2 regions of the Variovorax sp. LG9.2 genome follow, and region 2 is predicted to be linked to the other one. Evidence: riboswitches for the same ligand, from Rfam matches in the RefSeq annotation. Region 2 holds a riboswitch; the other holds the start of a gene.

Region 1 (15,732 bases), on a different contig from region 2:
AGCGCATTGCGCGCAGGCAGCGCCTTGTCGGTGGCCATTCAGGTGCTGGTGCGCGACCAGCAAGGCCCGCTGGGGCAGGAGTTCGGGCTGGTTTTGAAGGAGCAACGGCTGGGTGTCAGCTTCGACGATGCGATCCAGAAAATGGCGCAGCGGCTCGATATCCAGGACTTCGTGCTGGTCGTGGTCGCGCTGCGCGTGTCCAAGGAAGTCGGCGGCAATCTGTCGGAGCCGCTGCAGGTGCTGGCCGAGACATTGCGCCGCAAGGCCATCCTCGAAGGCCGCATCAAGGCGCTGACCGCACAGGGTCGCATCCAGGGCATCGTGATGACGCTGTTTCCGCTGTTCCTGATGGGTGTGCTCTACCTGATGCAGCCGAGCATGAAGCTGCTCTTCACCACCACCGTCGGCTGGGCCGTGCTGGGCGTTGTCGCAGTGATGCTGTCGCTGGGCTACGCAATGATCCGCAAGATCGTCGCGATCGATATCTGACAGCAGGACACACGATGCGCCAGCTCATCCTGCTTCTCATCATCTTCCTGTGCGCGACCACGGGCGTGGTGCTGCTGCTGTACGTCATCGCGCTCATCCGCAAGGCCCGGCCTTCGGAGCGCACCCACATGGACCCGCTGCCGATCGCGTTGCGCGTGGTGTGGCCGGCCATCAACATCCTGCAGTTCCACGTATCGGAAATCATGCCGACGTCGATGCTGGTCAAGCGCAAGCGCCAGCTGCAACTGGCCGGGCTGGAGTTCGTGCTGCGCGCCGAAGAGTTCATCGCGGTGCAGATCGTCTCGATGCTGATTGTCGGCGGGCTCGGCCTGTGGACCGCGGGCATGCTCAACGCGGTGGCAGGCACCAAGGTGTGGATCATGCTGCTGGGCTGCGTGCTGGGCTGGTTCTATCCGGTCATGTGGATGCGCGACCGGCGCAAGCGCCGCGACAAGGACATCCTGCGCACCCTCCCGGGCTACCTCGACATGATCACGCTGTGCTGCCAGGCCGGGCTGAGCCTCACAGGCGCCATTGCGCAGGCCGTGCAGAAAGGCCCGAAGGGTGCGTTGGGCGAAGAGTTCGACCGGATGATGCGCGAGATGCGCACCGGCGCGAGCCGCATGGACGCCCTCAATGCGCTGGCCGACCGGCTCGACAACCGGCACATCAAGAGCCTGGTGTCGAATCTGACGCAGGCCGAATCGCTTGGCGCCAGCCTGGCCGACACGCTCTCGGCCATTTCGGACCAGCGCCGCACCGAGCGTTTTCAGCATGCCGAGAAGCTGGCCATGGAAGCGCCGGTGAAGATGATCGGGCCGCTGGTCATCTTCATTTTTCCGGTGACTTTCATCATCATCTTTTTTCCGCTGGTGATGGAGTTCCTTGCGTCGACGCGGACGAACTGAATCCATGCGTGCCGTTCACCTTTTTGCCACGTCGACGGCGCAGCCGATCGGCCCGGTGCGCATTGCCGAAAGCGGCTGGGACCGCACGCGCGGGTTACTCGGCCGGCCGGAGTTGCAGGGCAGCGAGGGCCTCTTCATCACGCGCTGTAGTTCGGTCCACACCGTCGGCATGCGGCATGACATCGACGTCGTCTTCGTCGATCGCACCGGCCGCATCGTGCGCATCGCGGAGCGCCTCGCACCGATGCGCATGGCGATGTGTCGGAAGGCTGCGAGCGTGCTCGAACTGGCGGCAGGCCAGGCGCGCGCACTCGGACTCTTCGTCGGTACGAGCTTGCACGGATGGCAAACCGAAAAGGAACCCGCATGACCGCGCGACCCGCCCACCGGCCCAGCGGCCGAAGCCGCCAGCACGGCATCTCGATGACCGAGACGCTGATCGCACTGCCCGTGCTCATCCTGTTCGTGATGTGCCTCGTGCAGTTCGGCCTGATCTACCGAACGCGGCTGACGCTGGAATACGCAGCGCACGAGGCCGCGCGGGCCGGCTCGCTCAACAACGGCATGCCACTGCCCTTCATCATGCGCATGCCCAATGCGACGGGCTGGGGCGCGGTGAACAGCGCGGCACTGGAGACCACCACCAACGTACTGACGCGCGGCAGCGTCTGGCAAGGACTGGTCAAGGGAATGATGCCGCTCAATGTGCGCGAAGCCAGCCCTGGCGGTCTCGTCAAAGGCTGGGTCGACACCAACAAGGACCTGATCGAATCGGCTTGCATCGAGTACCTGAACCCGACGCAACATGCCTTTATCGACTGGTCGTTCGTCGAGAACTTCGGCGAGAACCGCTGGGTGGTGCAGATCCCGAACGACACGATGCGCTACCGAAAGCCCTTGCCCTACGACTACAAGGCGAAGGCGCTGTCGACCGGCGCCGGCATCAACGACCCGACGCCGCCCGACGGCGAACTGCGTGGCGCTATTTCGAACGAGACGCTGGGCGAAGCGAGCGTGCTGCACTTGCGCGTGCACTACGGTTATCGGCTCGGTATCCCTATTGCGAATCGCCTGATCGTGAAAGCGTTGCAGGGCTACCAGTTCGTCGCCGAGGCTTACTTCAAGGTGCTGTCACCCGATGGCGCCACCGCACCCGCAGGCGACTTCCGGCTCACTCAGCTGGACGCGTTCTACCTCGACCAAGGCAAGATTCCGCTGACTGCCGAAGGCGTCGTCGGCATGGAGTCGCCGATCTACTGGCATCCGTTCTATGCCTTCGGCCCTAAAAGCGATCGCAGCATCGATCTGCAATGGGATCCGCAGTGGAACAACAATCTGGGTAACAACGTGCTGGAAGCACCGGGCGATGCGATGACCAATGTGTTTGCCTTCGTGCGCAACAACAGCACCGAGTGGGCGAACCAGTTGCTGGGCAGCGGCCTGGATGCACTGGGCGACAAGGTCGGTACGGCCAATGCGTTTTGTCCGGCCATATGGAGTGGTGCAGTCACGGGTGCGCTTGCTGGCATACCCAACCCGGGTGGCGGGCCCTGAGCACAAAGAAACATCTGCCGCCGGTTCATCCACTACACTGGCCCGGGTCAGGAGAGCGCCCCGCACGACGGGACCGCCGAAGGCGCAGGAACCCTCCAAACGCTCAGGCAAAAGGACTGACACAGCGCCCGCGAAATCGGGCGTTTCCTTGCTGGAGAGAGACCGGCCCGCGTCGACTCGATTGAGATGTCGACATGCACCGGTCCACCGAAGGAGCAAACCCCGATCGTGGGGTGAATCTCTCAGGTAAAGCGGACAGCAGGGGTGGCCCATGGCTTGCGTCATGGCATTCGACCGCCCCTTTTTGTTGCTGGAAATCGCCATGGCCGACGCGCTGCAGAAAACCCCGCTCCACGACCTGCACGTCGAACTCGGCGCCCGCATGGTGCCGTTCGCCGGCTACTCGATGCCGGTGCAATACCCGGCTGGCCTGATCGCCGAACACAAGCACACGCGCAACGCCGCGGGCCTGTTCGACATCTCACACATGGGCCAGCTGCGGCTGGTCGGGCCCGATGCGGCGGCAGCTTTTGAAACGCTGATGCCGGTCGACGTCATCGGCCTCGCGCCGGGCAAGCAGCGCTACGGCCTGCTGCTGAACGACGAAGGCGGCATCCTCGACGACCTGATGTTCTTCAACGAAGGACAGGACTCGATCTTCGTCATCGTGAACGGCGCCTGCAAGGTGGCCGACCTGGCGCACATCCAGCGCAAGATCGGCAGCCGATGCGAGGTCCAGCCGTTGCCCGACCATGCTTTGCTCGCGTTGCAGGGGCCGCAGGCTGCGGCCACGATGGCGCGCCTGTGTCCAGGCATCGAAAAGTTCGTTTTCATGACCGGCGGTGCGGTGTTGATCAACCACGGCGACGGTCCAAAGATCCCGGTCTTCGTCACGCGCAGTGGCTACACCGGCGAAGACGGTTTCGAGATCTCGATGGCCGCGCGCGATGCCGAAGCGCTTGCGCGACTGCTGCTGGCACAACCCGAAGTCCAACCCATCGGCCTGGGCGCGCGCAACTCGCTGCGGCTCGAAGCCGGGCTGTGCCTGTACGGCAGCGACATCGACAGCACGACGACGCCCGTCGAAGCCGCGCTCAACTGGGCGATCCAGAAAGTGCGACGCGCCGGAGGTACGCGCGAAGGCGGTTTTCCGGGCGCAGACAAGGTGTTGGCACAGCTCACTGCCTCGACCGGCGGCGCAGGTCATACCGATCACGCGACGCTCAAGCGCAAGCGCGTCGGCCTGGTCGCGCTGGAGCGCATCCCGGTGCGCGACGGCACGCTGCTCGAATCGTTCGAGGGCGGACTGGCCATCGGCCAGGTCACCAGCGGCCTGCCTGGCCCGACCGCCGAACGGCCGATCGCGATGGCTTATGTCGCGTTGGCTTATGCCGAGCCCGGTACGCGCATTCAGGCGATCGTGCGCGGCAAGCCGGTCCCGATGGAAGTGACCACGCTGCCTTTCGTTCCGACGCACTATTTCAGAGGCTGAATTTTTTTCCCAAGGAGTTTTCAGATGACAGTCAAATACACCAAAGACCACGAGTGGGTCGATGCCGCCGAGGCAGGCGCTTCGGTCACCGTCGGCATCACGGTCCACGCGCAGGACGCACTGGGCGATGTCGTCTTCGTCGACCTGCCTGAAGTCGGCAAGACCTTTGCGCAGGGCGAAGTCGCCGGCGTGGTCGAGTCGGTCAAGGCCGCGGCCGACGTCTTCATGCCGCTGTCGGGCGAGGTCACTGAAGTGAACGAGGCTTTGCGCGCCGACCCATCGCTGGCCAACAGCGACCCGCTCGGCGCCGGCTGGTTCTTCAGGGTGAAGCTCGCCGATGCGCTGCAGCTCGATGCGCTGATGGACGCACCCACCTACGACAAGTTTTCCAGCGAAGCCTGATCACGCACCATGCCGATGTCTGCACTGCCCTCCTTGCCTTCCCTGCCTTCGTTTCGTGAACTCGAAAACGCAGATGAATTCATCGCGCGCCACATCGGCATCGAAGCGGCCGACGAGGCGCGCATGCTGCCCGTCATCGGCTCGGCCACGCGCAAGGAACTGATCGACGGCATCGTGCCGCCATCGATCCGTCGAAGCAAGCCGATGGATCTTCCGCCGCCGATCAGCGAAGCCGGCGCATTGGCCGAACTCAAGGCGATCGCGGCGAAGAACAAGGTCGCGCGCAACTTCATCGGGCAGGGCTACTACGGCACCTACACACCCGGCGTGATCCTGCGCAACATCCTCGAAAACCCCGCCTGGTACACGGCCTACACGCCCTACCAGGCCGAGATTTCGCAGGGTCGCATGGAGGCCTTGCTCAACTTCCAGACGATGGTGTGCGACCTCACCGGCATGGCGATCGCCAATGCGTCGATGCTGGACGAAGCCACCGCCGCGGCCGAAGCGATGACGCTGGCCAAGCGCAGCGTCAAGAGCAAGAGCGACGTGTTTCTGGTGGCGGGCGACTGCCATCCGCAAACCATCGAAGTGCTGCGCACGCGCGCCGCGCCGCTGGGCATCGAGATCAAGGTCAGCACCGCTTCCGACACGCTGCCGCACATGATGACCAGCGGTGATTTCTTCGGGGCGCTGGCGCAATACCCAGGAACGACAGGGCAAGTGCACGACCTGCGTCCGCTGGCCGGCCTCGCGCATGCCAAGGGCGCAGCCTTCTGCGTCGCAGCCGACCTGCTGGCGCTCACGTTGCTGGCGCCTCCCGGCGAGTGGGACGCCGACATCGTCTGCGGCACCACGCAACGCTTCGGCATGCCGATGTGCAACGGCGGCCCGCACGCTGCTTACCTGGCATGTCGGGATTCGTTCAAGCGCTCGCTGCCGGGCCGTCTGGTCGGCGTGAGCATCGATGCGCATGGTCAGACTGCCTACCGGCTCTCTCTGCAAACGCGCGAGCAGCACATCCGCCGCGAGAAGGCGACGTCGAACATCTGCACGGCGCAAGTGCTGCCGGCCGTCATCGCCAGCATGTACGCGGTCTATCACGGCCCGGCCGGGCTCACGCGCATCGCGCAACGCGTCGCCGCACTCACCGCGGTGCTGGCGCAAGGACTCGAGCAGATGGGGCGCGAACTGGTCAACACGACGGCGTTCGATTCACTCACGGTGAAGAGCGGCGACGACACCACGCACATCCTCGAGCGCGCACATGCGGCCAACGTCAACCTGCGCCATCGGCTGCAACAGCACCTGGGCATTTCGCTCGACGAGACGACGACGCGCACCGACATCGAAATGCTGTGGGCGCTGTTCGTGCCGGCCGGCACGCCGATGCCGCGCTTCGCGGTACTGGCTGAAAAGGTGACGCCGCGCATCCCTGAAGCGCTGCGCCGCACCAGCGCTTTCATGACGCACCCGGTGTTCAACACCCACAAGAGCGAGACGGCGATGCTGCGCTACATCCGCAGCCTCTCCGACAAGGATCTGGCGCTCGACCGCACCATGATTCCGCTCGGCAGTTGCACCATGAAGCTCAACGCGACGAGCGAGATGATCCCGATCACCTGGCCCGAGTTCGCGAACATTCATCCGTTCGCACCGGCTGATCAGCTCCGGGGCTATGCCGAGCTCGACCAGCAACTGCGCGACTGGCTGTGCGAAGCGACCGGCTATGCCGGCATCAGCCTGCAGCCGAACGCGGGCTCGCAAGGCGAGTACGCCGGCTTGCTGGCGATCAAGGCGTTCCACGCATCGCACGGCGAAGAGCGGCGCAACATTTGCCTCATTCCGTCGTCGGCCCACGGCACCAACCCAGCCAGCGCACAGATGGCCGGCATGCAGGTGATCGTGACGGCCTGCGATGCGCAAGGCAATGTAGACCTCGACGACCTGAGGCGCGCCTGCGAAAAACACAGCGCCGAACTGGCCGCGGTGATGATCACCTACCCGAGCACGCACGGCGTGTTCGAAGCTGGCGTGAAGGAACTGTGCGCGCTGGTGCACGCGCACGGGGGTCGCGTGTATGTCGACGGCGCCAACATGAACGCGCTGGTCGGTGTGGCCGCGCCGGGCGAGTTCGGCGGCGATGTGAGCCACCTCAATTTGCACAAGACCTTCTGCATTCCGCACGGCGGCGGCGGGCCGGGTGTCGGGCCGGTGTGCGTGGTCGCAGACCTCGTGCCCTTCTTACCGGGACATACGACGGCCGGTATCGCATCGCATGGCGTCGGTGCGGTATCGGCCGCGCCACTCGGCAACGCCGCGGTGCTGCCGATCAGCTGGATGTACTGCCGCATGATGGGCGCTGAAGGCTTGCAGGCCGCAACCGAGACGGCCATCCTGTCGGCCAACTACATCAGCGCACGGCTGAAAAACCATTACCCCACGCTTTACGCCAGTCAGAACGCCGAAGGTCGCGGGCATGTCGCGCACGAGTGCATTCTCGATCTGCGCCCGCTGAAAGAGACCAGCGGCGTCACCGCCGAAGACGTCGCCAAACGGCTCATCGACTACGGCTTTCATGCGCCGACGCTGAGCTTCCCGGTGCCGGGCACGCTGATGGTCGAGCCGACCGAAAGCGAGCCGCTGGCCGAACTCGATCGCTTCGTCGACGCCATGATCGCCATCCGTGGCGAGATCCGGCGCATCGAAGAAGGCGTCTGGCCGCAGGACGACAACCCGCTCAAGCACGCGCCTCACACCGCAGCCAGCCTGCTCGGCGCCGAGTGGCCGCACCCGTATTCGCGCGAGCTGGGGGCGTTTCCGCTGGCCGCATTACGGCAAGCCAAATACTGGCCGCCGATCGGGCGGGTGGACAACGTTTATGGGGACCGCAATCTGTTTTGCAGTTGCGTGCCGGTGGAAATGTACGAGACAACTGTGGAGGACAAGACATGAAAGACACCGAAACATTTTCCGGCTTGCTCGAAGGCCAGATCGCCTGGGTGACCGGTGGTGGCAGCGGCATTGGGCTGGCCGGCGCCGTCGCGCTCGCGCAAGCGGGTTGCCGCGTCGTCATCTCGGGGCGCGACGCAGCCAAACTCGCCGGGGCAGTCAAGCAGGCAGCAGACCGCGGCGCGCCATCGGGCAGCATCACGGCCCTGCCGCTGGACGTGTCCGATCGCGCCTCCGTCGAGCGCGTCGCAACCGCCATCCAGGCGCAGCACGGTGGCGTCGACATCCTGGTCAACAGCGCCGGTGTCAACTTTCCGAAGCGCTTCTGGAAAGAGACCGACGCGGCCACCTTCGAGCAGGTCATGGCGATCAACCTCAACGGCGCCACGTTTTGCACGCTGGCCGTGCTGAAGGGCATGCAGGCGCGCCGCCGCGGCACCATCATCAACGTCGCGTCGTTCGCGGGCTGGCACTTCAGCTACCTCACCGGGCCGGCCTACATCGCGAGCAAGGCGGGCTTGATGGCGCTCACGCATTCGTTCAACATCGAAGAATGCGTGAATGGTCTGCGCGCCACCGCGCTGTGTCCTGGAGAGGTATCAACGCCGATCCTCAAGCAGCGCCCGGTCGAGCCGAGCGAAGAAGACAAGGCGCGCATGCTGCAAGAAGACGACATGGGCAAGACCATTCGCTTCATCGCCGAGATGCCGCCGCACGTGTGCATCAACGAGTTGGTGATCTCGCCAGTGTTTAACCGGGTGTACCTCGGCGGGGCGGATATTCAGCGGCGTTGAGTGACAGCACGTCCGGCTCTTGCTAACGCTTCGCCATTTCCCCCGTAGCCACCTGCCCACGCAACGCCCGCAGCTTTGACTTCATCCGCCGCTCGTTGTCCGGCCCCATTCGCACCAGCAGCTTCTGCCCGCTCGACAACGCCTCGAGCTGCGGGTCGGCGAACTCGTAGCGGGTCCACGGCCGTGACGACGGCACGGTGCCTTTCACCTCGGTCAGCTTGAGCTGCAATGGACCCTGCGGCTCGGGGGCCGCCAGCAAATGGTCGATAACCGCGACCAGCCGGTCATTGAAGTACTTGCCCGGATAACCCAGCTCTTCATAGGCCTGCTGAAACAGCGGGTACAGGCGCGCATAGACCGCGACGGCCTTTGCGCTGTCGATCGAATCCGTGAACGCGATGAAGGCGGTGTAGCGCCCGGCATTGGCCGGATCGAGGGTCAGCGTCTCGTCTGTGCCCGTCACTTCGAAGCGCTGCGGCGTGGGTTGCGTTGGCCACATGCGCGAAGGCGCTTGCGCACGCGGCAGGTTGTCGACGGTCGCAACGAAGCGGCGCACGAAGTCATCGATCTGCAGGAACGATGCCACCGACTTGGCGCTCAGCAAATCGGTCAGCGCCTTGGTCACTGCCGCATTCGAATCGGCCAGAGAAGGCAGCGCCGCGTCCGGCTGCGCAAGGGCGTCGAACGGGTTTTGCGGGCCTGTGGCAGCGGGCGCAGCAGGCGGTGCCGCAGGTGTCGCTTGAATGTCCGGCTGTGGCGCCATCGCAGTCGGTGCGGGCGGTGTCGTTTGCCGCTGTTGCGACCAGTACCACCACCCTGCTGCTGCAGCGGCGGCAAGGACGAGCAGCACGATGACGATGCGCAACGTCGGCGACTCGCGCGTTGGCCTGAATTCTGCTGGGTCTCTGGAATACTCTTGTGGATCGCGTTCTGGCATGCGCCCCATTAAAGACCCACCAGCATGACGGTCCGTAACCTCATGTGAACACCAGGGAACCCGGATGGACATCGACTTCTCCAAGCTCACCGAGCACCAGCGCTACAAGCTCATGGCGAGCTTGATCGTGCCGCGGCCGATCGCGCTGGTGACTACGCTCGGCGCCGACGGCGTGGTCAACGCGGCCCCCTTCAGCATGTTCAACATGATGGGCGAAGAGCCGCCGATCGTGATGATCAGCGTCAACCGGCTGCAAGACGGCGCGCTCAAGGACACCGCAGCCAACATCGTGCGCGAGCGCGAGTTCGTGGTGCACCTGGCAGACGAAGACACTGCCGAACAGATGCACCGCTGCGGCGAGCGGCATCCGCCGCATGTGAGCGAGCTCGACGTGGTCGGCTTCACTGCGCTGCCGAGCAACTACGTCAAGCCGCCACGCATCGCCGAAGCGCCGGTCGCTTTCGAGTGCACGTTGTGGGAAACGCTCGAAACCGAAAGCCGTCAGATCTTTATCGGCCAGGTGCGTTGGATGCATGCGCGCGACGAACTCATCGACACCGAAACCTGGCGCGTGCGGCTGCAGCACTACTTCCCGGTGGGGCGCTTTGGCGCTAGCTTCTACGTGAAGACGCGCGAGCGGTACTCGCTGGCAGCGCAGGGCGAAACGCGCAGTACGCAGATCGACGAGATGTAGCAAAGGGCATCCGTTCGCAGGTCAGTCGCGCGAACATTTCGCCCCGCTGTTGATATACGCATTGCGTAGGTTTTCCGCGTATTCGCATTGCTCATAGCGTATATTTCGTCTATGAGCCAGCAACAAGATCTCCTCCGCGACGCAATGCGCCGCCTCAACCTCACGCGCGACGCATTCTCCGAACGGCTCGGCGTGCGCCGCCGCGCCCTCGACACCTGGCTGCTGCCGTCAGAGTCGAGCGAGTCGCGCGCCATGCCGGAGATGGTCGGCAAGTTCGTGGCGGAAATCCTGCAACGCGAAGCACTCGGAGCGGCAGCCGGATCAACAAGCACAGACCAGCGCCCCCTTGTGCAACGCATCGCGGGCGAAGGCAAACCGCAATTGCTGTCGGTCGCGCAATTCGACCGCGGCAGTCTGGAGGATTTGTTCCAGGTCGCCGATGTAATGCAGCCGATCGCGCGCCGGCAGAAGGTCACGCGCATCCTGGAAGGGGCCGTCCTCGGCAGCCTGTTCTTCGAGGCCAGTACGCGCACGCGGGTGAGCTTCGGCGCGGCCTTTTGCCGGCTCGGCGGCACGGTCTGCGACACCACCGGATTTACCTTCTCTTCAATGGCCAAGGGCGAGTCGATCTACGACACCAGCCGCGTGATGAGCGGCTACGTCGATGCGCTGGTTGTCCGACATCCGGAGCAGGGTTCGGTGGCGGAGTTCGCACGCGCGACCAACATTCCGGTCATCAATGCCGGCGATGGTCCGGGCGAACATCCGAGCCAGGCCGTACTCGATCTCTACACGATTCAGCGGGAGTTCTCGCGCATGGGCAAGCTGGTCGACGGCACGCACATCGCGATGGTCGGCGACCTCAAATACGGCCGCACGGTGCATTCGCTGATCCGGCTGCTGTCGCTGTATCGCAACCTCAAGTTCACGCTGATCGCACCGCCGTCGCTGGAGATGCCGGCCTACCTGGTGGAGCTGGTGGCACAGAACGGTCACGTCATCGAGCAGACTTCATCGCTCGAGCAAGGGCTGCGCGGTGCCGACGTGGTCTACGCGACACGCGTCCAGAAAGAGCGCTTTGCAGAGGGTGAAGTGATGGAGGGCTACACGCCCGAGTTTCAGGTGCGCAAGGCACTGGTCGACGCAGTCTGCAAGCCCGACACCATCCTCATGCACCCGTTGCCGCGCGATGGGCGAGACGGCGCGAACGACTTGAGCATCGACCTCAACCACGATCCGCGGCTGGCGATCTTCAGGCAGACCGACAACGGGATTCCGGTGCGCATGGCCCTTTTCGCAGTGCTGATGGGTGTGGACAAGCAGGTGGCGCGGTCGATGCGCGATGCCGGCTGGCGCTCGCCCGCGCACATCGGGCCGGACGACGCGGATTTCGACGGGCTGGATTGAACTGCCTGGCCTGAGCCGGTCGCTCAGGCCAGCGACTGCAGCCACGCAGTCGCCTGCTGCAACTCCGCCGGCCTGATCTCGTGCCCGCCCGGGAAATCGGCGCCCGACAACGCGATCGGCAGGTTGCCGACGAAGGCGCGCGTGTGCTCTGCAGCAGCCAGCGGAATCACGTTGTCCGCGGTGCCATGGCTAACCCACAACGCCTTGCCTTCGAAGGCTTCACGCGGCGCCAAATGGCCTTCGACCTGGGGCAGCAAACGGCTGTGCCAGACCATCGCAGCGCGAACTTTTTCAGGCTGCGTGAGCAACAGCGACAGCGACATGATGCCGCCCTGGCTGAAGCCGCCGACGACGACGCGCTCCGGCGGAATGCCCAATTGCTGCGCGGCTGAAACCAGCATCTCGCCGACCAGGAAACGGCTCTCGCGCTCCTGCGCTTCGTCGATCGTGCGCTGGCCGGTCGCGCTGACATGAAACGAGAACCACGCGTATGAATCGGGTGACAACACGTTCGGCGCACGCAGGCTGACGACGTGGAACGCCGGCGGCATGTGCGGCGCAAGTCCGAACAGATCGGCCTCGTTGCTGCCGACGCCGTGCATCAGCAGCAGCAGCCATGGCTCGGCCACATCGGCAGCGGCAGGTCGCTCCAGAAAAGAAAGCGGCAGGCGCAAGCGAGGTGATGTCGAGGAGGGTTCGGTCATGGAGGCGTCGGGTCGAAGGAATGGGAAAGGAGTGATTGCGCAAAGCCTTTGGCAAGGCTTTGCACGATGTCGTGCGCAGGCAGCGGCTTGCAGCCCGTCGCGTTCTGTCCCGACCATAGCGGGGAAAAGTCGCCACTGCCCTGCGCTTCGGCCTTGGCACGCAATGGCGCGATACCGGCGGTCGCCATCGGAAACTCCGGCGGCGCGGTGCCGATCGGTCCGAGCTCGCTCATCACGCGGTTCACGATGCCGCGTGCCGGTCGCCCAGTGAACACATTGGTCAACGCCGTGTGCCGCGCGGCCTCGCTTTGCAATGCCGCGCGATGCAGGCTCGTCGTCGTGGCCTCGGGGCACAACAGGAACGCGGTGCCGACCTGAACTCCCGCGGCACCCAGCGCCATGGCCGCCGCGACGCCATCGGCATCGGCGATGCCGCCCGCAGCGATCACCGGCACCTTCAGCGCGCGCACCAACTGCGGCAAGAGCGCGAAGGTACCGAGTTGCCGCGTGAGATCGTGCGAAAGAAAGTGGCCACGATGGCCACCCGCCTCAAGGCCTTGCGCGATGACCGCATCGGCGCCGTGCGCTTCGAGCCACAGCGCCTCGTCGAGCGTGGTCGCCGAGGCCAACACCTTCGAACCCCAACGCTTGACTTTTGCGAGCAGCGCGGGCGACGGCAAGCCAAAGTGGAAACTGACCACCGGCGGCTCGAATTCGGCCAGCACGGCCGCCGCCGCTTCATCGAACGGGTTGCGGCCAGGCCCGGCACCGACGCTCTTCGGGTCGATGTCGAACTCGCGGTAGTAAGGCGCCAGGGCGCTGCGCCATGCGGCGTCTCGCGCGGCATCGGGCTCCGGCGGCGTGTGGCAAAAGAAGTTGACGTTGTAGGGCTTGTCGGTGCCTGCGAGGATGGTGGTGATCTCGCTACGGATCGCGTCGGCGCCGAGCATGGCGCAGGGCAGCGAACCGAGGCCGCCTGCGTTGCTGACTGCGATGGCGAGCGCACTGCCCTGCACGCCTGCCATCGGCGCCTGAGCAAGGGGTAACGCAGTGCCGAGAAGGGTTTGCAAAGTGAGGTGCATGACTGGCTCCTTGGACGGGAACGCCATTGTCCACCGCTCTTCGCCGGTCTTGCACACGCTGTGAACTCGCCTAAATCGCGATCACGAACAGGCCAATGTGGGTGCTGCCCGCCGCAGCTGCGGCAGCACGCGGCAAGGTCGTCGTGTTCATGGTCCGGCTCAGTCGAACATGTCCGGCTGCGTTGCCGCGATCTGGTCGTATAGCGTCTGGAAATGCAGCCAGCCGATGAACTCGCTACCGACATGCTCGCGGCTGTAGCGCGCGCGTTCCGGCGTGACCAGCCGTGGCGTGACGCCGCTGGCGTCGACCAGCAGTTGCTGCTGGCAGCAACGTTCCAGCGCGATGAACCAGAAGGCCGCCGCATCGATGCTGTGGCGGCTGGCCGTCAGCAGCCCGTGGTTTTGGTGGATTGCCGCCTTCACGCCCTTGAACGCGTTGGCGACCTTGTTGCCAGCCTCCTTCTCGACAGCGACCTGGCCCGCCTCATCACCGATCACCGCATGGTCTTCGAAGAACGCAGCGGCGTCCTGCGTGATGGGTTCGAGCTTCTTGCCGAGCGATGCGAAGGCCGTGCCGTACACCGTGTGCGCATGGCACATCGCGAGGATGTCGGGGTGCGCGTCATGCACCGCGGCATGCAACACGAAGCCGGCGCGATTGACTGCGTAGTCGCCTTCGACGACCCTGCCATCGTGGTCCACCAGGATCAGGTTCGACACCTTGACCAGCGAGAAATGCACCGCCATCGGGTTGGTCCAGTACAGGTGCGGCCGCTCCGGATCGCGGATCGTCAAGTGGCCTGCGAAGCCGTAGTCGAATCCTTGCTGCGCGAACGCACGGCAGGCGGCGACGAGATGTTCCTTCAGGTACTGGCGCTCGTCGGCGTGGTTCGTGAAGGTCGGGATCTCGGGGAACTTCAGTCCAACCTGTTCGGGCTGATAGACCGAGATGCGCTTCTTGATGTCGAGCATATTGTTGTCTCTGGCTGGTTGTGTTGCAGGTTGCGAATGCAAGTCGTGACGAGCACGCAAGACGCAGATCATCCGCATCGGCGGCCGCGTTGACAAAGGACGACTGTTCACCAATGGCTGAAACAGATTCATCTATGCTCGTGAAAACCAGCACTTCCGATGCGACGTCTTCCATCCTTCTTCGCACTCCGCGCCTTCGAGGCTGCGGCGCGGCTTGGCGGCTTCACGCAAGCAGGCGAAGAGCTGCATCTGACGCCGTCCGCCATCAGCCATCAGGTGCGCGCGCTTGAAACATGGTTCGGCCGTGCGCTCTTCACGCGCGGTGTACGCAAGGTGACGCTGACCGTCGACGGCCAAAGGTTGCTGGACCAGCTAAGTCCGGCTTTCGATCAGATCGAGGATGCCTGCGCCGAGCTGCGTCCACTGCAATCCCGCAGCGAACTCGCGGTCCACTGCTCGCCGAGCTTTGCCGCCAAGTGGCTCGGCCCACGGTTGCCGCAGTTCATGGCGGCGCATCCGTCGATCGTGATCCGCATGTCATCGAGCGCGGAACCTGCGGACCTTGCCAAATCGGCGGACATCGATGTCGACATCGCCTATGGATTGCCCCCGCCGCATGCCAATGTGATGGTCGAGCCGCTGGGACTCGAGTCGACGGTGCCGATGTGCTCGCCGCGCCTGCTTGAAGGCCGTGGCTCGATGACGCCGGCCGATGTGCTGCGATTCACATTGATCGATTCCAAAGTCAATCCGGTGCAGTGGACAGATTGGTGCAAGCTGAACGGGCTCAAGCTGCCGACCGGTGCGCGGCCCTCTTTCGATCGGGGTTCGATGGTTATCGCTGCTGCAGTCGACGGCATGGGCATCGCATTGGAGACGACGCGCTTTGCCCAACGAGACCTCGAACAGGGCGATCTGGTGATTCTGGAGGGCCCGTCTTTCCATCGGATCGAGCGCGTCACCCACTTCATTTGCTATCGCAAGTCGGCGATCGACAACGAGCGCCTTATCGCGTTTCGTGACTGGATGAAAGCGCAGTTGCTGCCAGCGACCTGAGCGAGCGCCTGTGCGCAGCTAGACCAGCCGCAGATCGCGTGGCGCGACCCCCGCAAACACCCGATCGAGCTGCGCAGGCGACAGTCCGTACATCCGCGCGAACAAGCCGCCGAAGACCGCGCGGTATTCGTTCAGCACCGGATAGTCGCGGTTCTGGAACAGATTGGCTTGCGACACCTCGACCTGCTCGCCCAACACGCGACCGCCGGCCTGTGCAGCGAGGCCGCCGCCGAGCACCCAGTACACGGTGCCGTGGCCATGGTCGGTGCCCTTGTTGCCGTTCTCACGG
Region 2 (15,732 bases):
CCGCGTGGCGGTGATGCGCGCAGGCCGCATCGTCGCCACGCTGGACGCAGAGCATCTGACAGAAGAGGAGCTGATCGCTCATGCCACCGGAACCGCAAATGCCACCGCCCAAGCTGACTGAATCGACCGAGTCGACCCATCGCGCCGAGGCCCGGCCGCGCTGGACGGAGCGACTGCGCGCCGTCGGTCCGGTGCTCGGACTCGTGCTCCTTTGCATCGTCGGTACCGCGCTCAACAGCGATTTCGCGACCGTCGACAACGCGATGAACGTGCTCACGCGCACTGCCTTCATCGGCATCATCGCGGTGGGCATGTGCTTCGTCATCATCTCGGGCGGCATCGACTTGTCGGTGGGCTCGATGGCGGCGCTGATCGCGGGCAGCGTGATCATGTTCATCAACTGGGCCGGACCGGCATTCGGCTCGCCCCTGCTCGCGGTGGTCATGGGCGCGGTGCTGGCGGTCGTGCTGGGCGCCGTGTTCGGATTGGCGCACGGCCTGCTCATCACCAAGGGGCGCATCGAACCTTTCATCGTGACGCTCGGCACCCTCGGCATCTTTCGCGCCTATCTCACCTACTTCGCCGACGGCGGTGCACTCACGCTCGACAACAACCTGTCGGACCTCTATGCACCGGTGTACTACGCCAGTATTTTCAGCATTCCGATCCCGGTGTGGGTCTTCGTGATCGTCGCCATCATCGGCGGCATCATCCTCAACCGCACGGCGTATGGCCGCTACGTGCAGGCGATCGGATCGAACGAACAAGTGGCGCGCTACGCCGCTGTCGATGTCGACCGCGTGAAGATCCTGACTTACGTGCTGCTCGGCGTGTGCGTCGGCATCGCGACGCTGTTGTACGTGCCTCGTCTCGGCTCCGCTTCGCCGACCACCGGCCTGCTGTGGGAGCTCGAAGCCATCGCAGCCGTGATCGTCGGCGGCACGGCGTTGAAAGGCGGCGCGGGCAGCATCACCGGTACGGTCATCGGCGCCATTCTGCTCTCGGTCATCAGCAACATCCTGAACCTCACCAGCGTCATCAGCGTGTACCTCAACGCGGCGGTGCAGGGTTTCGTGATCATCAGCGTTGCGTTCCTGCAGCGCGGTCGTCGCTAGTTCGATTTTCGATTTCGCTTCCGTTTTCCGTTCCCGTTTCATCAACCAAAAGGAGACATCCAGCATGACAAACATCACCCAACACATGAGCCAAAATTTCAGTCGACGCATTGCGCTCACGGCCGTGGCCGCAGCCGCCATCGGGCTGGCCAGCACACCCGCGTTCGCCGACGAAAAGGTCAACCTCGGCGTGTCCATTCCGGCAGCGACGCACAGCTTCATGGGCGGCATCAACTACTGGGCCAACCAGGCGAAGAAGGATCTGGAAAAGGCACACAAGGACTTGAAGATCACGATCAAGACGGCGGCCAACGCGCCGGAGCAGGCCAACCAGTTGCAGGACTTGTCGACGGTCACCAAGATCAACGCGCTGGTCGTGTTCCCGTTCGAGTCTGCGGCCCTCACCAAGCCGGTCGCGCAGGTCAAGGCCAAGGGCGCCTACGTGACCGTGGTCGACCGCGGCCTGACCGACACCAGCGCGCAAGACGCCTACGTGGCGGGCGACAACACGGCCTTCGGCAAGATCCCGGCTGAGTACATCGTGAAGACGCTCGGCGGCAAGGGCAACGTGGTCGCACTGCGCGGCATCGCGACCACGCTCGACAACGAACGCATGGACGCCTTCAACGCGGTGCTCAAGGGCAGTCCGGATGTGAAGCTGCTCGACGCCAAGTACGCTAACTGGAACCGCGACGATGCCTTCAAGGTCACGCAGGACTACCTCACGCGTTTCAAGGAAATCGACGCCATTTGGGCTGCCGACGACGACATGGCGGTGGGCGTCGAAAAAGCCATTGCGCAGGCCAAGCGCACGGATATCAAGATCATCTTCGGTGGCGCCGGCGCCAAGGGCGCAGTCAAGACCATCATGGACGGCAGCGACCCGCGCATCAAGGCCGACGTGAGCTACTCGCCCAAGTTCATCTACGACGCGATCAAGCTCACGGCCGAAGCGCGTCTCAAGGGCGAGAAGCTGCCGGCGACGACGATCATTCCTTCGGTGCTCATCACCAAGGACAACGCCAAGGATTTCTACCATCCTGATTCGCCGTTCTGATCTTGGTCCGGTGCAGACTTTGCGCACTTCGCGAACATGATCTCTGAAAATTTTCGCAAGCTGCGCTACGCGATGGTCGGCGGTGGCCGCGATGCCTTCATCGGCGCGGTGCACCGCAAGGCCATCGCGCTCGACGGGCAAGTGGACCTCGTGGCGGGTGCGTTGTCGTCCAGCCCCGAGAAGGCCCACGCATCAGGTCGCGACCTGTTCCTGGCCGACGATCGAAATCATGGCGACTGGCGGACATTGCTCGCCGATGAACTGAAGCGACCGATCGATGAGCGCATCGATTTCGTCTCGATCGTCACGCCCAACCATGTGCACTTTCCGGTGGCGCAGGCCTTCGTCGACGCCGGCTTTCACGTGGTGTGCGACAAGCCGCTGGTGCACACACGGGCGCAGGCCGACGCGTTGATTGCAGCGGTGCAGCGGCAGGGCACGATGTTCGGCGTGACCTACAACTACACGGGCTATCCGATGGTCCGCCAGGCACGCGAGATGGTGCGATCGGGTCAGCTCGGCACGGTGCGCAAGGTGGTTGTCGAATACAACCAAGGCTGGCTTGCGACGCAGCTCGAGGGCGGCGGAACCAATAAACAGGCTGACTGGCGCACTGACCCGGCGCGGAGCGGGGCAGCGGGCGCCATCGGCGACATCGGCTCGCATGCGGAGAACCTGATCGCGACGGTCACCGGTCTCGACATCGAAGCCCTTTGTGCCGATCTCTCGGCACTGGTGCCGGGCCGCGCGCTCGACGACGACGGCAACCTGCTGCTGCGGTTTGCCGGTGGCGCGCGCGGCGTGCTGATCGCGTCGCAGGTCAATACGGGCGTCGAAAACGACTTGCGGCTGCGCGTGTCGGGGACGCTCGGCACGATCGAGTGGCGGCAAGAGCAGCCGAGCCAGCTCGTGCATCTGCCGCACGACGGACCCAAGCAGATACTGACGCGCGGCTCGCCGTGGTTGTGCGAATCGGCACGGCGCGCGAGCCGACTGCCGAGCGGCCATCCGGAAGGGTTCATCGAAGCCTTCGCCAATGTCTATGCGGGCATCTCAGCAGACATACGCGCCAGACTCGCGGGCACGACCGCCGACGCGATGACGGCCGACTATCCGCGCGTGGAAGACGGCGCACGCGGCGTGCGTTTCATCGAGCGCACTGTTGCATCGGCCGCCAGCGACGCCAAGTGGACGGCTTGGTGACAATGGCTGTCGCGCCGAGCTAGGCCGATCGCACTATTTCGCGGCATCGAGCAGCGCGGTACAAGCTCGGATTGCTTCCATCGTTCGGAGTCCTCCATGAAGATTCGTTTGCCCGTCGCGGCACTGTGCCTGTTGTCGTGCATCGCCGCGACACCTGCGTTTGCCATCGACTACCCCGCGCGCAAGCCCGGCCTTTGGGAAATGAAGATCGGCGACGGCACTGCCGCTGCCGCGGACCAGACCATCCAGCAGTGCATCGACGCGAGCAGCGACCAGGCGATGCGCGACATGGCGCAAGGCATGGGCACGGGCACGGGCAAGGACGCTTGCTCGAAGCAGGACATGCGCAAAGCGGGCAGCACGACGGTCATCGATTCGGTGTGCAAGGTCGGTACGAGCATTGCAACCACGCACGCCGTTGTCACGGGCGACCTGAGCACCGGCTACCGCATGGAAAGCACGTCGACGTACCAACCGCCCTTCATGGGAAAAACCGAGGGAAAGGCGGCGATGGATGCCAAGTGGGTCGGCCCGTGCAAGGCCGACCAGAAGCCTGGCGACATGATCATGTCGAACGGGATGAAGATGAACATCATTGACATGATGGGTGGCGCGAAGAAGAAGTAGCGGTTTCCCGGTAGCTGCGGGGAGCGCACGTCGCTAAAGTGGGCACTTCGCCCCCGAGCGGGCCTGCAGGAAACGAGCCGTGGCAGCTGCGCCCCGCGTCCAACCCGACGCCTTTTTCACACCCGACGATTGGAGCGCACTCACGCATCGCTCGGCATGGCGCGGCCTCTGGTCGGTGGCGCACTGCTGGGCCGTCATAGGCGCAGCGATGGTCGTCGGGGCGCTCTGGCCCCTCGCCATTCCACTCGCGGTCGTCGTCATCGGCACCCGGCAACTGGGACTGTTTGTGCTCATGCACGACGCGGCACACGCGGGGCTGCACCGCAACCGCAAGATCAACGACTGGGTGGCGCACTGGCTCTGCACGCCCACGCTGCGCGCCTACCGGCCGTACCACCTGCAGCACCACCGCTATGTGCAGCAGACCGAAGACCCGGACCTGGTGCTGTCGGCGCCATTCCCCATCAAGCGCTCGTCGCTGGCGCGCAAGGTCTGGCGCGACCTGAGCGGGCAGACGTTCTACAAGCAGCGTTTCGCCCACATCGCCCAGCGCATCCGGGCTCGCACAGAGGGCGAGTCGGCCTGGCGGCTGTTGGGCCAGGAAGTCGCCAAAGATCGCCGTTTCCTCGTTGGCAACGCCATCGGCTTCGCGCTCTTCAGCGCGGCGGGCTTCTGGTGGGTCTGGCTCTTGATGTGGCTGCTGCCCATGATGACCTGGCTGCCGCTGGTGAGCCGCATCCGCAACATCGCCGAGCACGCGCTGGTCGCGCAAAACGAGCCCGACCCACTGCGCCAGGCGCGCACCACGCACGCGAGTTGGCTGGCGCGCGCGGTCATCGCGCCTTACTGGGTCAACTACCACGCCGAGCATCACATGTTCACCAACATTCCATGCTGGAACCTGCCCCGTGCGCATCGCATCCTGAAGCGCGACGGCGTGACGTCGCGGATGGAAATGGAAAGTGGCTACGTGGCGCTGCTCGCCAGGGCGGCGCCGGCCGCCTGATCACCCCTTTCGCTGTGTCGCGCGGCATGTCGCGTCGCGGGCGTAGGCGGCTGCCCACAGCGCTTCGCGGCGCCCCAACGGCCAAGATCGCGCTGCCTGCGCCTACGATCCACTGCACATGCACGTGCCGCCGACCTCCGTCAGTTTTGCCTCGCGCCCCGACGATCTGGTCGTGGCCCGTCCTGAGGGCCTCTACTGCCCGGCGGGCGATTTCTACATCGACCCGTGGCGCGCGGTCGATCGTGCCGTCATCACGCATGCGCACTCCGACCACGCGCGCATCGGCCACGGCCACTACCTTGCGCAGACCGACAGCGAGGGCACGTTGCGAACTCGGCTGGGTGCCGACATCAACTTGCAGACCCTGCCTTACGGCGCAGCGATAGAGCACAACGGCGTGCGCATCTCGCTCCACCCTGCCGGACACGTGCTCGGCTCGGCCCAGGTGCGGCTCGAGCATGGCGGCCGCGTGTGGGTCGCGTCGGGGGACTACAAGACCGAGCCCGACGGCACCTGTGCGCCCTTCGAGCCGGTGCCGTGCGACACCTTCATCACCGAGTCGACCTTCGGCCTGCCGATCTACCGCTGGCCGACGCAGGCGCAACTGAGTGCCGACATCAACGACTGGTGGCGTCGCAATGCCGACGACGGCCGCGCCTCGGTGCTGCTCTGCTATGCCTTCGGCAAGGCGCAGCGCATCCTGCACGGTGCCGACCCGTCAATCGGGCCGATCGTGGTGCATGGCGCGGTCGAGCCGCTGAATGCGGTGTATCGCGCCGCCGGCGTCGCGCTGCCGCCGACGCTGCGCGCGAGCGACCCCGAAGTGAACCCGCAGATGCTCAAGCGCGCGCTGGTGCTGGCGCCGCCGTCGGCGCAGGGCACGCCGTGGATGCGCCGCTTCGGCAGCTATTCGGATGCGTTCGCGAGCGGCTGGATGCAGTTGCGCGGCACGCGCCGCCGTCGCGGTGTCGACCGCGGCTTCGTCATGAGCGATCACGCCGACTGGCCGGGATTGCAGAAGGCCATTGCCGGCACCGGCGCCGAGCGCGTGTTCGTGACGCACGGCAGTGTCGCGGTGCTGGTGCGCTGGCTCACCGACAACGGGCTGGAGGCGCAGGGATTCAAGACCGAGTACGGCGATGAAGACGTGGCGGACAAGGCCGAGAGCCCCCATCCCAACCTTGCCGCGGAAGGGGAAGGAGTAACAACCGAGGCTTCCTCCCCTTCCGACGGAGGGCAGGGGTGGGGGCCAGCGGCGTGACCATCGCATGAAAGCCTTCGCCGCCCTCTACCGGGAACTCGACGCCACCACATCGAGCCTAGCCAAGCAGGCCGCGCTGCAGCGCTACTTGCATGGTGCGGCGCCTGAAGACGCTGCCTGGGCCGTCTATTTTTTGGCCGGCGGCAAGCCACGCCAACTGGTGCCGACCAAGCTTCTTCGGCTGCTCGCGCAAGAGGCCGCCGGCCTGCCCGAATGGCTTTTCGATGAAAGCTACGAAGCGGTCGGCGACCTGGCGGAAACCATCTCGCTGCTGTTGCCGCCACCGACCGAGGCGCACGACCTGGGCTTGGCCGTGTGGATCGAGCAGCGCTTGCTGCCGCTCAGAAAAACGCCGCCCGACGAACTCACCGATACGCTGCGCGCGCAGTGGCGCGAGCTTGCGGCCGATGAGCGACTCGTCTACTTCAAGCTCATGACCGGCAGCTTCCGCGTCGGGGTGTCGAGGCTGCAGGTCACGCAGGCGCTGGCCGCGGTCGGCGCCATCGATGCCAAGCGCGTGGCACAGCGGCTGATGGGCTACACCCACATCACAGGACAACCCACGGCGCGCGACTACGCCACGCTCATCGCGCCCGAAAGCGATGGCGAGCAGAACCAGCAGACCAGCGGCCAGCCGTACCCGTTCTTCCTCGCGCATCCCTTCAACGAACCGGTCGATCGATTCGATGCGCTGCTCGGCGCGCCCGCGAACTGGCTGGTCGAGTGGAAGTGGGACGGCATCCGTGCGCAGCTGGTCAAGCGCGCTGGCCAGGTGTGGCTGTGGTCGCGCGGCGAAGAACTCGTGACCGACCGCTTCCCCGAGCTCGCGACCATGGGCGAGGCGCTGCCCGACGGCACCGTGCTCGACGGTGAGATCGTGGTGTGGCGAGACGACAAAGTGCAGCCCTTCGCCGAACTGCAACGCCGCATCGGCCGCAAGACGCTCGGCCCTAAGCTGCTGCGCGAAATCCCCGTTGTGCTGCTCGCCTACGACCTGCTCGAATGGCAAGGCAAGGACCTGCGCGCGCTGCCGCAGGAACAGCGTCGCATGACGATGGACGTGCTCCTGACCGAGGTACAGCACCCGCAACTCATCGCGAGCCCGATGCTCAACGGCGGCGACTGGGCCCACCTCTCGCGCCAACGCGAAGCCGCGCGGTCGATGGGCGTGGAAGGGATGATGCTCAAGCAGCGCCATGGGGCCTATGGCTCGGGCCGCACCAAGGACGTCGGCACCTGGTGGAAGTGGAAGATCGACCCGCTCAGCATCGATGCGGTGCTCATCTACGCGCAGCGCGGCCACGGGCGCCGCGCCAGCCTGTACAGCGACTACACCTTCGCCGTGTGGGATGGTCCGCCGGAGCAGGAAGAGCGCAAGCTCGTGCCCTTCGCCAAGGCCTATTCAGGCCTCACCGATGTGGAGATGGGCCGCGTCGATGCGGTCATTCGCAAGACCACGATCGAGAGCTTCGGCCCGGTGCGCAGCGTGAAGCCGACGTTGGTCTTCGAGCTCGGCTTCGAAGGCATCGCGAAGAGCACGCGGCACAAGAGCGGCATCGCTGTGCGCTTCCCGCGGATGCTGCGGTGGCGGGAGGACAAGCCGGTGGAAGAAGCGGATACGTTGGGGACGCTGGCGGCGTTGCTGCCCGATGACAAGTAGCAGAGTCGTCGTCGGGTCTCACGACCGACTACATTTTTTCCATAACCGCTTGGACAAAGGCTTTGGATTTTCTTTTTTGGATCTCAGGATCTTCTTTTTGTATGTATTCCACCGCCGACAGATCGTCTCCCCTCTTCCTGTTCTGTCGAGGTTCAAGTGCTTCGATAAGAATTGCCTCGAGCGCAGGGATCATTTTTGCGGCGTCGTAGGTCGCGGGCATCTCTCCAAGCAGGCCAGTGTCTTTGACGGGTCGAAGTCCAAACCAGGAAAATCTATCCCATCGCGCACCCATGCGATCCGAGGTGTGCTCAAACAGCCGTCGACCCAGAGGCCTGTCAGTGGTGCGGCCTATGTAGATCACTTCGCGCCCGTCATAGAGCAAATAGATCCCAAGCTGCTTGTTGAAGTCAACCGGGATCGCTCCGAGTTGCTGCATCCCCAGAAGCTGTGGCGTAGCGACCCATTGAATCGCCTCTCTGCGCCAAAACATGCCGAAGGAGCTCACTATTTCATACTGCTCTTCGTCCTCGTCGGATGCGTCTGTCGTTGGCGTGAGCTTCTCTTTGTCCGGACTTGTTCCCATCACCGGTCTCTGCGCCAGCGTAAACGTACCTTTGCCGACACGTACGTACGGCGAAGCGTCGTCGTGCTTGATCGAGGCGCTGATTTGAGCGTTCACGGTAGCCGCAGGTGTTGCGCCCAGATTGCTTCGCAGTCTGCTGGCAATGATCTTGTCCGTGATCTCCTTGTAGTGGAGCGGAGTGCCAGCAGCTCCTAATACCTTGTCTATGGCTTCGCGCCAAGTGAGATCCTTAGCCATGCTGTCGTCCGTTGGGTTGCGTGTGATGCACCTAATGTAAATGTCTGGGTTGGCACCTCGACATCACAGCCAGCCGTCTTTGCGACGCGGGACCACGTGCTCAACTCACCGGAATGCTTTTCATGTCATCACCCGCTATCGAATGGTTTGAAGCTAGGAAGTGGAAACCCTTCAAGTTCCAACGCGTCGTCTGGAAAGCCATCGCCGCTGGCGAGTCCGGGCTGCTGCACGCCACCACCGGCGCTGGCAAGACCTACGCGGTATGGCTCGGTGCGCTGCTGGCTTTCGCGACCGTGCCGAAAACGACCAAGGGCCAAAAGGCGGAAACGCCGGCAGCGCTGCCTAGCGCCGCAACGACAAAGAAGAAGGTGGCTCCCCCGCTCGCGGTGCTGTGGTTGACCCCGATGCGCGCACTCGCGGCCGACACGCTGCGCGCGCTTCAGCAGCCGCTCGAGGCACTGGCGCCGGATTGGTCGGCCGGCGCCCGCAGCGGTGACACCTCGTCAGCCGAGCGCGCAGCGCAAAACGCCCGCTTGCCCACGGTGCTCGTCACCACGCCCGAGAGCCTGTCGGTGCTGCTCTCCCGCGCGGACGCGAGCGAGGTACTGGGCAGCGTGAAGATGGTGGTGGTCGACGAGTGGCACGAACTGCTCGGCAACAAGCGCGGGGTGCAGGTGCAGCTCGCGCTGGCGCGGCTCAAGCGCTGGAACCCGGCACTCATCGTGTGGGGCATGTCGGCCACGCTCGGCAATCTGCACGAGGCGATGGGCACGCTGCTCGGCAGTGGCAGCAGCGCGGGCACGATGGTGCAAGGAGAGGTCCCGAAGAAGCTGGTCATCGATTCCCTGCTGCCCGGCCGCGCCGAGCGCTTTCCATGGGGCGGGCATCTGGGGCTCACGATGCTGCCGCAGGTGATCGAGGAGATCGCGTCGAGCAAGACGACGCTGGTGTTCACCAACACCCGCTCGCAGTCGGAAATCTGGTACCAAGCGATGCTCGAAGCGAAGCCGGAATGGGCGGGTTTGATCGCGCTGCACCACGGCTCGCTCGACCGCGCGGTGCGCGAGTGGGTCGAGGCAGGTTTGAAGAGCGGTGAGCTGCGCGCGGTGGTGTGCACGTCGAGCCTCGACCTCGGCGTCGATTTTTTGCCGGTCGAGCGCGTGCTGCAGATCGGCTCGCCCAAGGGCGTCGCGCGCTTGCTGCAGCGGGCCGGGCGCTCGGGCCATGCGCCCGGGCGGCCGTCGCGCATCACCCTGGTGCCGACGCACAGCATCGAGATGGTGGAGGGCGCTGCGGCACGCGCCGCGATCGCGGCCGGCCACATCGAGGCGCGCAGCACGCCCGAGCAACCGCTCGACGTGCTGGTGCAGCACCTGGTCACCGTCGCGTTGGGCGGTGGCTTCATGCCCGACGACCTGTACGACGAAGTGCGCAGCACCGCCGCCTACGCCCAGCTGTCGCGCGAGAGCTGGGACTGGTGCCTGGCGTTCGTGCGGCAGGGTGGCCCGTCGCTGGCTGCCTACCCGGACTACCAGCGCGCCGTACCCGATGCCGACGGCGTGTGGCGCGTACCCGATGCGCGGCTGGCGCGCCGCCATCGCATGAACATCGGCACCATCGTGAGCGACGCGAGCATGACGGTCCAGTTCGTCGGCGGCGCCAAGCTCGGCAGTGTCGAAGAGAGTTTTGCGGCGCGCATGAAGCCGGGCGACTGCTTTCTTTTCGGTGGTCGGATGCTCGAACTCGTGCGCATCCACGAAATGACCGCATGGGTGCGCCGCGCCTCGGGCAAGCGTCCGGCGGTGCCGCGCTGGAACGGGGGCCGCATGCCGCTGTCGACCACGCTGGCCGATGCCGTGGTGCAGCAACTCGCGCTGGCCGGCCAGGGAAAGTACGACTCGCCCGAACTGCAATGCGTGCGCCCGCTGCTAGAAATCCAGCAGCAGTGGTCGGCGCTGCCGACACCGCAAACGCTGCTGGCCGAGGTGCTCAAGACGCGCGAAGGTTCGCACCTTTTTCTCTACCCGTTCGCGGGGCGGCATGTGCATCTCGGGCTCGCCAACCTGATCGCCTGGCGCGTCGCGCAACAGGCGCCGCGGACCTTCTCGATTGCAGTCAACGACTACGGCTTCGAGCTGCTCTGCGCCACTGAGGTCGACTGGCCGGCGCTGCTGCCACAGGTGCTGGCGCCGGTGGACGAGGCGACGCTGTTGCACGAGGTGCTCGAAAGCCTGAATGCGGGCGAGCTGGCACAGCGTCGATTTCGCGAAATCGCGCGTGTGTCCGGACTGATCTTCCAGGGCTATCCGGGCGAGAAGCGCAGCAACAAGCAGCTGCAGGCCTCGTCGTCGCTGTTCTGGGAGGTGTTCCGCAAATACGATCCGCAGAACCGGCTGCTGCTGCAGGCCGAGCAGGAACTGCTCGCGCAGGAACTGGAGATCGGCCGCTTGCGCGCGAGCCTCGCGCGCTTGAACACGCAGCAGCTGGTCGTGCAAACGCTGGCGCGCCCGACACCGTTCGCATTCCCTTTGATGATCGAGCGCTTCCGCGAAAAGCTCACGAACGAAAGCGTGGCCGACCGCATCGCGCGCATGGTCGAGCAACTGGAGAAGGCAGCGGGTGGGGCGGTGCCGGTAGGCGGCGTGGAGGGCGTCAGGAGCACGCTGGCGTTCGGCAGCGAGCGTCGTCCGGCCAGGGTCAAAGGCAGCGGGATCGGCAACGACAGCGGCGGCGAAAGTGCCGACGGCCAGAGCGCACGGAAGCGACCCCGTCGCGAGCGCAAGCCGTCGCGACCATTGCCGCCGCTCTAGCCTCGATGGTCCCCATCGGTCGGGGTACAAAATGCCGCACGCATGACCCCCTCCATCCAGTTCCGCCGCCAGCTCATCGTCGCCATCCTGCTCGGTGCCGCGGTCGTCGGTGCCTTCATCCGGCATTACGCCGAACCGGGTGCGCTGCGCAACGTCGGCACTCTGATGATGTTGATCTGGGTGCCGATCGTCGGCAACATCGTCGGCTGGCTCATCGGCAGGATCAAGCGCAAGCCGCAGACCACGGTCGCCGGTACGCTGCCGCCGACTTTCGTTGCCGGCAGTGCGTTCAAGCCGCAGGCGCTGGTCGACATCACCTTGCGTCCGGCCAGCGTGCCGGTGGAAGACAAGGCCATCGCCGAGGGCGAGCATCACTGCGCCTTCGTCGTCGACAACCAGGCTTTCTCGGCGCGCTGGCTGCTGCCGCAAGGAGCGGCGGTGCTGCGACGCGGGCAGTCGCGCGCAGTGCAGGTCGAGTTCCTGGCGCCAGCCGTGGCACTGCCACTGTTCACCGCAGACACCCGCTTCCGGATGCTGGTCGGTCAGTCGTTCATCGGCGACGGCCGTGTGGTGGGACTGATCACGCCTTCGTGAAGGCGAAGTCCACTTCGGGCGTCAGGCCGCTGACGATGCGAGCGATCGATTTGCCGGAGCCGCAGGCATGCGTCCAGCCCAGCGTGCCGTGGCCGGTGTTGAGGAAAAAGTTCGGCAGCTTGGTCTTGCCGATCAGTGGCACGTTGCTCGGCGTAGCCGGGCGCAAGCCGGTCCAGAACTGCGCTTGCGTCGCATCGCCGGCGCCGGGGAACAGGTCTTCGACGCGCTTCACGATGGCTTCGCAACGCACGCGGTTCAGGTCGCGGTCGTAGCCGTTGAGTTCGGCGGTGCCGGCGATGCGCAGGCGGTCGCCGCGGCCGTCTTCGGCGGTGTAGCGCGAGAACACGAGCTTGAATTCGTCGTCGGTCAACGAGACCTGATGCGCCTTCGATGCGTCTTTCACCGGCATCGTCACCGAGTAGCCTTTGGCCGGATAGATAGGCAGTCGTATGCCGAGCGGTTTGGCGTAGATCGGGCTGAGCGAGCCCATCGCCAGCACATACGAATCGGCCTGCAACTTCTGGAACCGGCCTTCGATATCGGTCGCTTCGACATGTTCGATCTTGCCGCCGGCTTGGCGGATCGCGGTCACCGTGTGGCTCATCAGAAACTTGACGCCGGCCACTTCGCAGAGCTTGACCAGTTCGCGTGCGAAGCGGTTGGCATCGCCCGATTCGTCTTCGGCCGTGTAGGTGGCGCCGGCCAGGCGTGACCGCACATGCGCCAGCGCAGGCTCGATCCTGATGGCCTCGTCGGCCGAGATCACCAGACGCTCGCAACCGAGGGCGCGCATCTGTTCGCTCGGCTTCAACGCGCCGTCGAACTCTTTTTCGTCGGTGTAGAAATGCAGGATGCCCTGTGTGCGCTCGTCGTAGGCGATGCCGGCGTCGCGCCGCAGCGCCTGCAGCATGCTGCGGCTGTAGGTTCCGAGCCGAACGATCTGCTCGATGTTGTGCCGCGTGCGCGCCGGCGTGCATTCGCGCAGGAACTCCAGGCCCCATAGCCATTGGCGCATGTCGGCACGAATGCGAAAGAGCAGTGGCGCATCTTCCTTGCCTAGCCACTGCAGCACCTTGAGCGGTGCGCTCGGGTTGGCCCAGGGTTCGGCATGGCTGACCGAGATCTGGCCGCCGTTGGCGAAGCTGGTTTCTGCGGCCGGTGTGGCTTGCCGGTCGATCACGGTCACTTCGTGGCCGAGCTGTTGGAGGTAGTAGGCAGAGGTGACGCCGAGCAAGCCGGCGCCGAGAACGATCACGCGCATGGGAGGACCTTTTGAAAGTATTTCAATGGCCGCTCCCCCTGTCCTTGGTACCTGAGAGATTCGTGCTGCAAGAGAGGCTTGCGGCAGTTGCTCCTTCGGTGCGTCACTTGGCGTGACGGCTCTCCAGACGGCTTTTCAAAAGGTGCAGTACACAACCGGCGTGCGGTTTACCTGAGCGTTCATGGGAGTTTGCGCCTTCGGTGGGCCGTTCTGACGAACGCCCGCTCTCCTGCAGTGCAACGAGTTTAACCATGCGTGGTCACAAATTGCTGACAATTTGAGACACTGCACTCCCTTTTGACGTTCCGCCGATTCCTGCCTTTCCTCCACCGCTGCCATCGCCTCTGTCATCACCCCGCCGCTCGTGTCTCCTTCTCTTCCTTGCCAGGTCCAATGGGCCGATGAAACCCTGCAGTTGCTTCCTGAGCGCGCCATCTGGTGGCCCACCGGGCAAGTTCTCTTTGTCGCCGACTTGCATCTCGGCAAGGCCGCAACGTACCGCGCGCTCGGTCAGCCGGTGCCGGGCGGCACCACGCTCGAAAACCTCGCGCGACTCGACGCGCTGATTGAACGTCACGCGCCTAGGCGCATCGTTTTTCTCGGCGACTTCCTGCATGCCGCGCAGGCGCGCAGCGTGCTCACCACGCTGCAGGTCTGGCGCGACGGTCATGCAGATATCGACATGACGCTGGTGCGCGGCAACCACGACCGCCGCGCGGGCGATCCGCCGGCGTCGCTGCGCATCGACGTGGTCGACGAGCCCTGGCTCATCGGCCCGTTCGCCTGCTGCCACCATCCGCAAACGCACCCGACGCACTTCGTTCTGGCGGGCCATCTGCATCCGGCGTGCAAGCTGTACGGGCGCGGTAGGGACAGCTTGCGCATGCCGTGCTTCGTCAGCGAGGCGCGCCAGGCCATCCTGCCGGCGTTCGGCGAGTTCACTGGCGGCTGGCTGGTGGAGGCGGCACCGGGTCGACGCTTTCACGGTGTCGGCGGTGCGGCGGTGTGGGCGTTACCCGTGGCCACCCTGTCCAACATGGCGGGGCAGGTTGCCCACGCTTCGATCACTTCTCGAGGTTTCGCCAAATGAACAATTCCGTGGTGAAGCCCGATCTTCGCGAGCGCGCCGCACGCCTGCTGATGCTCGCGGCGCCATTGGCCCAGCTCGAACTCGAAGACGCGCTCATCGTCATCGATGCGATGGAGCCGGCTTTCGTGCGTGCCGGCTTGATCCTGATGGAACAGGACGAGGCCGACGACACCGACTACATGGCGCTGGTGCTCGAAGGCGAGGTGCGTGCCGAAAGCGGGACCGGCGTGACCGGTGAAGAGATCGTGGTGTCGGTGATCGGCCCGGGCAGCCTGATCGGCGAGATGGGCTTGCTCGACGGCGCGCCGCGTTCAGCCACCTGCACCGCGTTGACCGACCTCAAGCTCGCGACGTTGTCGCGCGAGGCTCTGATGTCATTGATCGACGGCCATCCCACGGTGGCAGCACGCCTGCTACTGGCCATCTCGAAAGGCCTTTCGGACCGGCTGCGTGACAGCAACCGGCGCTTGCGTTTGCTGATGCAGGTAACGCGGGCGGTTCAGCTGGAGCTGAACGCGGCGCATTCGATCAACATGAAGTTGCTGGTACCGGCCGTGGCGGCGGTGGCGGCGGTGGCGGCATCGACGAGGCCAACCGAGGGCGCTTGATTCGCTGCGGGTGCCAGGCGGCTCGCTTGCCCCGATCACTTGCCCAAATAGTGCCGTACCTTCTCGGTGGAGACGCCGGCTGCAGCCACGGCCGACCTAAGCTTGGCTTCGGTCACGCTGAAGGTCTGCGTCCAATAGCGCAGCTCGTGCGCCTCGTTCACGTTGATGCGGCTGCGGTCTTGCGGGCCGCGATTGCTGAGGTTGTCTGCCATGGCTTTCTCCTGGAAAGCTAGGACATTGAGCCTGCCGCGCTATGTGGCGCAGCAGACATAGCGGACTTTTCGTGCAGGACCAGTCCGAGGCGGCGAGCTGTCGCGCGTTAAAGCACGACCGGTGCGTCCGGCAGCTCGTTGCGATTGGCCACGCCGTCGTCGAGCGGAAAGTGTTCGACCAGCAGCGCCGACACTTCCCCCAGCGCTTGGGTGAGCCCGTCTTCGAAGCGGCCCTCGCGAAACGCGGCGCCCATGCGTTGGGCCATCGCCGCCCAATCGTCGGCGCTCACATGGGCGTCGATACCGCGATCGGCCACGATCTCGATGGCGTGTTCTGCCAGCAGCAGATAGATCAGGACGCCGTTGTTGTGCTCGGTGTCCCATGTGCGCAGCTTGCCGAAGAGCATG

Evidence for each region. Region 2 has a riboswitch for glycine ahead of QN413_RS22060 (D-amino acid dehydrogenase). Riboswitches for the same ligand answer to the same signal wherever they lie in the genome.
Region 1: linked by a shared signal. The riboswitch ahead of gcvT (glycine cleavage system aminomethyltransferase GcvT) and the one ahead of QN413_RS22060 (D-amino acid dehydrogenase) in region 2 are both predicted to bind glycine.

The regions. Positions count from the first base shown of each region.
Region 1 covers NZ_JASJXB010000014.1:18,365-34,096, reverse strand. The annotation lists gene QN413_RS15535 (type II secretion system F family protein) at 1-489, shown strand, start outside; gene QN413_RS15530 (type II secretion system F family protein) at 504-1,397, shown strand; gene QN413_RS15525 (DUF192 domain-containing protein) at 1,402-1,767, shown strand; gene QN413_RS15520 (TadE family protein) at 1,764-2,951, shown strand; glycine riboswitch at 2,990-3,076, shown strand; glycine riboswitch at 3,093-3,220, shown strand; gene gcvT (glycine cleavage system aminomethyltransferase GcvT) at 3,235-4,443, shown strand; gene gcvH (glycine cleavage system protein GcvH) at 4,468-4,845, shown strand; gene gcvP (aminomethyl-transferring glycine dehydrogenase) at 4,861-7,800, shown strand; gene QN413_RS15500 (SDR family oxidoreductase) at 7,797-8,591, shown strand; gene QN413_RS15495 (DUF3014 domain-containing protein) at 8,614-9,528, opposite strand; gene QN413_RS15490 (flavin reductase family protein) at 9,593-10,222, shown strand; gene QN413_RS15485 (aspartate carbamoyltransferase) at 10,334-11,629, shown strand; gene QN413_RS15480 (phospholipase) at 11,653-12,333, opposite strand; gene QN413_RS15475 (nitronate monooxygenase) at 12,330-13,415, opposite strand; gene QN413_RS15470 (class II aldolase/adducin family protein) at 13,575-14,387, opposite strand; gene QN413_RS15465 (LysR substrate-binding domain-containing protein) at 14,547-15,443, shown strand; gene QN413_RS15460 (DUF1501 domain-containing protein) at 15,462-15,732, opposite strand, start outside.
Region 2 covers NZ_JASJXB010000030.1:376-16,107, reverse strand. The annotation lists gene QN413_RS22115 (sugar ABC transporter ATP-binding protein) at 1-121, shown strand, start outside; gene QN413_RS22110 (ABC transporter permease) at 99-1,115, shown strand; gene QN413_RS22105 (substrate-binding domain-containing protein) at 1,201-2,172, shown strand; gene QN413_RS22100 (Gfo/Idh/MocA family oxidoreductase) at 2,209-3,375, shown strand; gene QN413_RS22095 (DUF3617 domain-containing protein) at 3,472-4,002, shown strand; gene QN413_RS22090 (fatty acid desaturase family protein) at 4,082-5,008, shown strand; gene QN413_RS22085 (ligase-associated DNA damage response exonuclease) at 5,133-6,269, shown strand; gene QN413_RS22080 (ATP-dependent DNA ligase) at 6,277-7,929, shown strand; gene QN413_RS22075 (HTH domain-containing protein) at 7,958-8,749, opposite strand; gene QN413_RS22070 (ligase-associated DNA damage response DEXH box helicase) at 8,872-11,559, shown strand; gene QN413_RS22065 (hypothetical protein) at 11,602-12,153, shown strand; gene QN413_RS22060 (D-amino acid dehydrogenase) at 12,140-13,414, opposite strand; glycine riboswitch at 13,443-13,551, opposite strand; glycine riboswitch at 13,564-13,656, opposite strand; gene pdeM (ligase-associated DNA damage response endonuclease PdeM) at 13,779-14,504, shown strand; gene QN413_RS22050 (cyclic nucleotide-binding domain-containing protein) at 14,501-15,112, shown strand; gene QN413_RS22045 (DUF3606 domain-containing protein) at 15,148-15,324, opposite strand; gene QN413_RS22040 (TPM domain-containing protein) at 15,432-15,732, opposite strand, start outside.